DNA from 2 places in the Virgibacillus sp. CM-4 genome. Region 2 is predicted to be linked to the other one. Evidence: riboswitches for the same ligand, from Rfam matches in the RefSeq annotation. Region 2 holds a riboswitch; the other holds the start of a gene.

Region 1 (3,895 bases), on a different contig from region 2:
CCAATTTGGGATTTATTGATAATGGTGACCAATTTGGAAAAGAAATTGCTGTTACCAAATATATAAACGAGTGAAGTTAAATAAGGGGGGAGTCGTTTTTTTGGTTCTCCCTTTCAAATTTAATAAATAGGATATTCCAGAATCGGACATTTATACTTAATAAGCGCCAATATTGAATCAAAGGGGCAGATTCTTGAGTAGCGTTAGGGAGCGGTGATGAGGTATGAGTGTACTTTTTAGAGTTGAGTTGTATGTAAAGGATATTGAGCGATCCTTAAAATTCTATCAAGATATTATTGGACTAGAACTCTACGGCAGAAATGAACGTTCAGGTCGTTTCAACTACGATTGCTTTTCATTGTTAATTGCTTCCGAATCAATCCTAGAGGATGTTCATTTTTTTAACAGTAAAGCTAAAAGTGACGTTAAAGGAAATGGTTTTGAATTAATTATTGTTGTAGATGAATTGGAAAAAGTGTATCAGCGATGTCTTGATAGTAACTACCCAATTGAAGTTGATGTGGAAAAATACCTCTGGGATATGAGAGGGTTTAAGATTACTGATCCAGATGGGTACTTTTTAAGAATTACTTCTAAATGATGTATGTTTACATAAACAATACTAGCTAATAGAAGAAGAAGACTATTCAATCAACGGGCGCTAGAAAGCACCTTGAGAAACATAGTATACGGAATTGAAATAAAGGCTAATAAAAAATTTAATTTCGGTAAGAAAACATTCTTTATATTAATAAATGCCATTTTTGCTATCATATATTTGATAAAATACCCCCTCAAAGATGGGTGGCATGATGCCATAATCACCCAGGACTCCTTAAAAAATAAGGGTTTATAGGTCATGAGTTTGTCTCATGACCCTTTTTGACCTTATTTTGAGGGCATTTTTCATAAGGTTTCCAAACATTACTGAATCTTTTTTCGAACTGCAACTGTAGTATGAATTTGTTTTGTAGTTTCAATATCAAAATCAATTTTCTTTTGATCTACTTTTATTCAGGACTGTTTGTTCACCTTTTTCATAAATAGCTATTAGCTTACGCACAACATTTAACTTAGGTACCACTTTGTAAACAAAGACTGCGACTAAAATACTTATAGCTGCTCCAACAATGACATCAGCTGGATAATGAACACCAGCCCAAATACGTGAAAGTCCTACGAATATCGCTATTATAATCCAAAATATTCTCGATCTCTTTTTAAGAAGAAAGTTATACAAAATGAAAAGAATAATATAGTGTGGTCACTTGGAAAAGAATTATCTATTTCGTGATCTATTAGATGATTCACATGAGATAATTCCTCAAAAGGTGGATCATTTGAATATATTATTCCGGAAATTTTTCCGATTATTTCGGCTAATAAGTAACCGCAAATAATCATCATTCGATTATTTTTGCTTCTTGTAAACCAAAAAGCTATGACCTAGGGCTAATAAAAATACCATATATTCAGCAACGAACACTATAGTAGGATTAAGATACGTGAGATCCTTACCTAGATTATTCACCATTCTAAACAAGTCAATATTCATTTCACTTATACTCAAATACTTTTCCTCCTTATCTTAACTGAAGAAAAGTATATATGTATTCTATAATGTAATAAATTGGAATTTTTTATATTTCGCTTTCACTTTTGTAAGGCAATTATATACTATATTATAATAAAAAGTCCTCTCCGTTGGAGGAGGGGGGTTTGGAGGAGAAATTTATGTTATATGTACAGATTCACCATTTTAGAATAACAAAGTTATAGAAATACTTTAACTAACCATATATCCTTGACATAAATTTTTTAAAACTATAACATTTAATATAAATTAATTATATGCACTAGGGGTGTTATTTAACTGAGATGAGTATTACCTCAAACCCTTTGAACCTGAACTAGCTGAAACTAGCGTAGGAAAGTGTAAACTCTAATACATACTTAAAGAGCGAATTGTGCCTTATTTTAATATGTAGTTAATTGTTTTACGCAACTTTCCTGATGGAAGGGTGCGTATTTTTTGTTCTATTATAATTTATTATAAATTTCATCAAAATTAAAAATATAGGGGTTGTTATGATGACTAGAACAGTGTTAGTAACAGGTAGTAGTAGAGGTTTAGGGGCAACTATTGCAAAGACATTAGCACAACAGGGATTTCAAGTGGTTATCAATTACTATCAAAGCAAAGATGCTGCTGAGAAGCTCGTTTCTAAGATTGGAAAGGAGAATGCTATTGCAATTCGGGCTGATGTAACAAATCGTGAAGAAGTAGATAAATTGATAAAAAAAGCAACGGAATATTTTGGTCAAATCGATGTTGTAGTCAACAATGCATTAGTAGACTTTAAATTTGATCCAAACAAACAGAAACCCTTCACAGAACTCACTTGGGATGATTATCAAAAACAACTAGATGGTACTTTAAAAGCAGCATTTAATGTAGTTCAAAGTGTCATACCTCAATTTATTGAACGACAAAATGGAAGTATTATAGGTATAGGTACTAATTTATATCAAAATCCTGTTGTACCCTACCATGAATATACAACAGCTAAAGCTGGATTAATAGGTTTCACACGTAATATCGCTTCTGAATTAGGATTATATGGTATAAAAGCGAATGTAGTTTCAGGTGGATTATTAAAAACGACTAACGCCAGTGGTGTTACAACACCAGAAGTATTCGATTTAATTGCTCAAACAACGCCATTGAAGAAGGTGACCACACCTCAAGATGTAGCCGATATGGTCGCTTATTTATCATCGGAAAAAGCGAACGGTATTACAGGTCAAAATTTCACAGTAGATGGCGGTTTGACAATGAACTAATAGCTTAAATTACCATAGATAATCTTTCAAAAAAAGAAGTATACAAGACAATTAATAATTATCTTGAGGTGTAAAAAATGACAGAAACGAAAGAAAAACAACTACACTTAGGTGTTTTGCTGTATGGTTGTGGACACCATCAAGCTGCTTGGTTAATGCCTGACTCAAGCGTTGAACGTATTGGAGACATTTCTTATTATCAAACATTAGCACAGTTAGCGGAAAAAGGTTATTTTGATGCAGTATTCTTTGCTGATAATCAATCATTTCAAGGTAAAGATTCTAGTGATATGCCAGCATTTTGGTTTGATCCAGTAGTCAATTTAACCGCTATTTCTCAAGTGACAAATCATGTGGGATTAGTTTCAACAATTTCAAGTACTTTTTCTAATCCTTTCACAGCTTCACGACAATTATTAAGTTTAGATCATATTACAAAAGGACGTGTTGGTTGGAATCTCGTTACGTCCATGACTGATTTAGAGGCGTTAAATCACAGTATGGAAGAACTACCTTCCCATGACAAACGCTATGAAAAGGCAGATGAATTTGCTGCTTTAATGAATAAGTTATTTCTTTCATGGGACAGCGGTGAGTTTCTTCATCATCGAGAAAAAAGAAAATTGATAAATCCTTCAAATATTCAGCCTTTTAAACACGATGGTACCTATTTTAAAGTGTATGGTCCATCCACTACGCCAAAAAGTCCGCAAGGCAAACCAGTATCAATGCAAGCTGGGGCATCTAAACAAGGCATTGCATTAGCCGCAAAATATGCCGATGCAGTCTATTCAGTGTCGTGGAACTTAAAGCAAGCAGAAAAATTTCGCGACAAATTAGTCGAACAAGTTAAACAAAGCCAAGACAGTAATAGACATATTAAAATATTTCCTGGCTTAGTAACCTATGTAGGTCATACTCATGAAGAAGCTTTAGCCAAAAAAGCAGCATTAGATGAGCAATTACCTCTTGAAACAGCCCTAAAGCGGTTGAGTTTCTTTATTCAGCAAGACTGCATGAATTGGGAGATTGATAAAGAAGTACCTCAATT
Region 2 (3,895 bases):
TGCTGCGACAGGGATTCATAAAGGAATTCAAATATTAAGCAGCTATAATATTATACTGGCAGTTTGTTTAATGGTGGCCGTCCTTATCCTAGGACCAGCACTATTCATTTTTGATTCGTATGTGCAATCATTTGGATTATATGTTCAAGACTTTCTAACCTTGAATACGTTCCGTGGAGACGGAGCTTGGCTTGGCTTATGGACCGTCTTTTTCTTTGCCTGGTTCATCGGCTATGGTCCAATGATGGCCATGTTTGTTAGTCGTATTTCACGTGGACGTACAATTCGTGAGCTTGTGACTGCTGTTGCGGTAATTGCTCCTGTAGTAACAACATTCTGGTTTACTGTCGTTGGTGGAACAGGGATTTTTGCTGAAATGAATAACCCTGGTGCCGTTTCTGAAGCCTTAAATAGTGCTGGACCTCCAGCAGCAATGATTGCTATCGCCGAACAGTTACCGCTTGGTACAATTATCGGTTTCTTCTTTTTAGTGGCAACGATTGTATTTGTTCTAACAACTACCGATTCAATGTCATTAACTATTTCGATGGCGATCACAGGCAACGGAGATCCATCTAAATTCTTACGTGTATTTTGGGCGATTCTTATGGGACTTGTCGCAACTGTACTCATCACTATTGGTGAGGATAGTGTTGGATCGTTGCAATCCTTTATCGTCGTTACGGCTGTGCCAGTATCCTTACTCATGTTAACCACATTCTGGACAGCTCCGCGTGCAAGTCGTGAACTTGCGAAAGAACAAAAGATTGATGAGAAACAACGCTATACCAAATAGCACAGATTTGAAGGAGCTGGTTTTTAAGTCAGCTCCTTTTTTTATAAAAGAACAGAAAGAAGAATAGAAAATTGGTCGTTTTTGGTAGACGAATAGTCCAAAATCATGTATTTTATAGACAAATGTCTATTAAATAATTAAATTACGCTTCACTAGGGGTGCCTTTACGTAATGGCTGAGATACATGTGAGACATGGAGACCCTTTGAACCTGAACTGGGGTAAGAACCAGCGGAGGAAAGTGACATGACTAGTGTGTATCGACGATATTATTGAATATGCTGAACGATTCATGCCACTTTTCCTTTGCTGGAAAAGTGGCATTTTTTAATGAAAAGGAGAAGGGAGTTATGAAATTAATTGCGGTGACGAGTGGTTCACAGAAGGAAGCGCGTCTTTTCCAGGTAATAATGGGCATTAGTCCATATGTTGACGCTATCATGTTAAGAGAAAAACAGATGACCAAGAGTGGCTATTCTTTGTTCGTTCAACGACTACTTGCACAAGGTCTTCCAGCAGAAAAACTAATTATTCATGTCCACCAGATTCTACCTAAGGAGACAGCTGTACCAACGCTTCATCTTCCGGAAAATAGATTGCCAGAGGTAGACTGCCTCCAAAAAAAATACCCTTGTTTACAAATTGGTGTATCGACGCACTCCCTTGAAGTAGCCAAGAGGGCAGAGCAGGTAGGCGCTGCTTATGTTTTGTATGGGCATGTCTTTTCAACAGCGAGCAAAAAGGGAGTAAAGCCAAGGGGAGTAAAACAATTAGCGACAGTCGCGAAAGCATTGAATATTCCCGTATATGCAATTGGTGGAATTACAACCGGGAAGGTAAATGATATATATCAAGCAAAGGCAGGTGGGGTTGCTGTGATGTCAGGTATCTTCAGCCATACTGATCCATTAGAAGCAGTAAAGTCATTTCGAAAGGAGGTGAACGGATATGAAGGAACACGTTGATGTAGTGATTATAGGTGGAGGCGTTATTGGGCAATCCGTTGCTTACTATTTAAGTAGAAGTGGGGTTGCAACGACGGTAATTGAACAAAATAGAATTGGAAGAAAAACTACACAAGCTTCTGCGGGCATGCTTGGGGTGCATACAGAAAATGATCAGCAAGGTACGTATTATCAATTTTGCCAAGCAAGTAGAAATATGTATGCATCTCTAAGCGACGAACTATTTTCGTTATCAGGGATTGATATCCAGCTTTCCACCAACGGTATGCTCGAGATAGCTACGAATGAAGAACAGAAGCAAAGACTGCAAGCAAAACAAAAGGCATTTGAAGGCTTGGAATGGTTGGATGGGGGAGGGATTAGGCAACGAACATCAGCATTAACGCATGCTGTAGGAGGATTGTACATGCAGCAAGATGGGAATGTGGAACCTTTGGCTGTATGTGAAGCTTTTAAACAGGCGTCTTTAGGAATGGGCAGCCAAGTAATCGAGAATTGTCGCGTTGCGAATATAGATCGTGTCCGTGATGTTTTTCATATCCAATTCGAGAACGGTGGTATCTCAGCGGATCATGTGGTTGTTGCGGCTGGTGCGAATAGTGGGAAGTGGTTTGAAGCAACAGGTTTAAAGAATCCGATGATCCCGACAAAAGGAGAATGTTTTGCCATCAAGCCAAGCGATCCCTCTATTGAGCAGACATTATTTTTTCACAATTTGTATTTGGTGCCAAAACGAGATGGACGCTACATTATTGGAGCAACTAGTTATCACTACGATAGCAGTAGCTATACGTCAACAGGAGGCATTTTTGAGTTAATGAATCGCCTATTTAGGTTGTTCCCATCCCTTCAGCAGGAAGAATTGCATAGCTGTTGGACTGGCGTGCGTCCAGGTACCAAAGATGGCAGACCAATCATTGAGGAGCATCCCGATGTTTCTAATTTGTATTTTGCCACCGGTCATTACCGGAATGGTATTCTTCTTGCTCCAGCTACAGGGAAACTTGTCAGTGATATGGTCTTAAACCGTTATGTGCCAGCTTCGATCGAACGTCTTTTCACACCAGCACGTTTTAGGAAAGGGAGGGTAAGATATGCAAATACACGTGAACGGACGGCAAATGGAGGTAGTTAAGGATTCAACGATCGGTGATCTATTAAATCGTTTTAACATTCAAGAGAAGCTTGTGGTAGTTGAACAGAATCAACAAATTATCAATAAAGTCGTATATAACCAAACAACATTAACCGATGGCGATGTTATAGAAATCGTTCATTTTGTAGGAGGGGGATAAGTCATGTTAATGATTGGAGAAAAATCATTCCATTCTCGACTGATGCTAGGTACTGGAAAGTATCCGACATTTCAAAGCCAAAAAAAGGCGGTGCAAGTATCCGAAACAGAAATTCTAACCTTTGCAGTCAGAAGAATGAACATTTTTGATGAAAACGAGCCGAATTTATTGGAAGAATTAGATTTACAGCAGTATGATTTACTACCAAATACTGCTGGAGCTAAAACAGCCGATGAGGCAGTAAGGATTGCCCGCTTAGCCCGGGCTTCTGGTTTATGTGACATGATTAAAGTAGAAGTTATCGGCTGTGAGAAAACGTTGCTGCCTGACCCTTTTGAAACGATGAGAGCTTCGGTACAACTGTTAGAGGAAGGGTTCACTGTATTAACCTACACCTCTGATGATGTTGTATTAGCAAAACGATTGGAAGAAGCAGGTGTACATGCGATTATGCCAGGAGCCTCACCAATTGGATCGGGGCAGGGCATTATCAATACAATGAATCTACAATTTATTATCGAACAATCTGATATCCCAGTAATTGTTGATGCAGGGATTGGCTCTCCAAGTGATGCTGCTTATGCCATGGAGCTTGGAGCAGATGGGGTTTTATTAAATACAGCTGTATCTGGCGCAAAAGATCCAATTCGAATGGCAGAAGCAATGAAGTTGGCCGTACAATCTGGCCGATTAGGTTATGAAGCCGGGCGTATCCCTAAACGAATGGATGGAATGAAGAGCAGTCCAGATACGGCGATGATCGAATGATAGCAGGACGTTATGCTCGTCAAGAACGATTTGCCCCGATAGGGAAGACAGGTCAATGTCGATTAGCTGCCA

Evidence for each region. Region 2 has a riboswitch for thiamine pyrophosphate ahead of M948_RS26785 (thiamine phosphate synthase). Riboswitches for the same ligand answer to the same signal wherever they lie in the genome.
Region 1: linked by a shared signal. The riboswitch ahead of M948_RS41285 (3-oxoacyl-ACP reductase) and the one ahead of M948_RS26785 (thiamine phosphate synthase) in region 2 are both predicted to bind thiamine pyrophosphate.

What each region holds. Positions count from the first base shown of each region.
Region 1 covers NZ_AUQA01000008.1:73,686-77,580, reverse strand. The annotation lists gene M948_RS41300 (GNAT family N-acetyltransferase) at 1-74, shown strand, start outside; gene M948_RS41295 (VOC family protein) at 224-601, shown strand; gene M948_RS44080 (phosphatase PAP2 family protein) at 989-1,240, opposite strand; gene M948_RS44075 (hypothetical protein) at 1,412-1,570, opposite strand; TPP riboswitch at 1,849-1,949, shown strand; gene M948_RS41285 (3-oxoacyl-ACP reductase) at 2,092-2,844, shown strand; gene M948_RS41280 (LLM class flavin-dependent oxidoreductase) at 2,922-3,895, shown strand, end outside.
Region 2 covers NZ_AUQA01000002.1:644,295-648,189, reverse strand. The annotation lists gene M948_RS26790 (BCCT family transporter) at 1-796, shown strand, start outside; TPP riboswitch at 941-1,052, shown strand; gene M948_RS26785 (thiamine phosphate synthase) at 1,146-1,760, shown strand; gene thiO (glycine oxidase ThiO) at 1,744-2,895, shown strand; gene thiS (sulfur carrier protein ThiS) at 2,855-3,055, shown strand; gene M948_RS26770 (thiazole synthase) at 3,059-3,823, shown strand; gene M948_RS26765 (ThiF family adenylyltransferase) at 3,820-3,895, shown strand, end outside.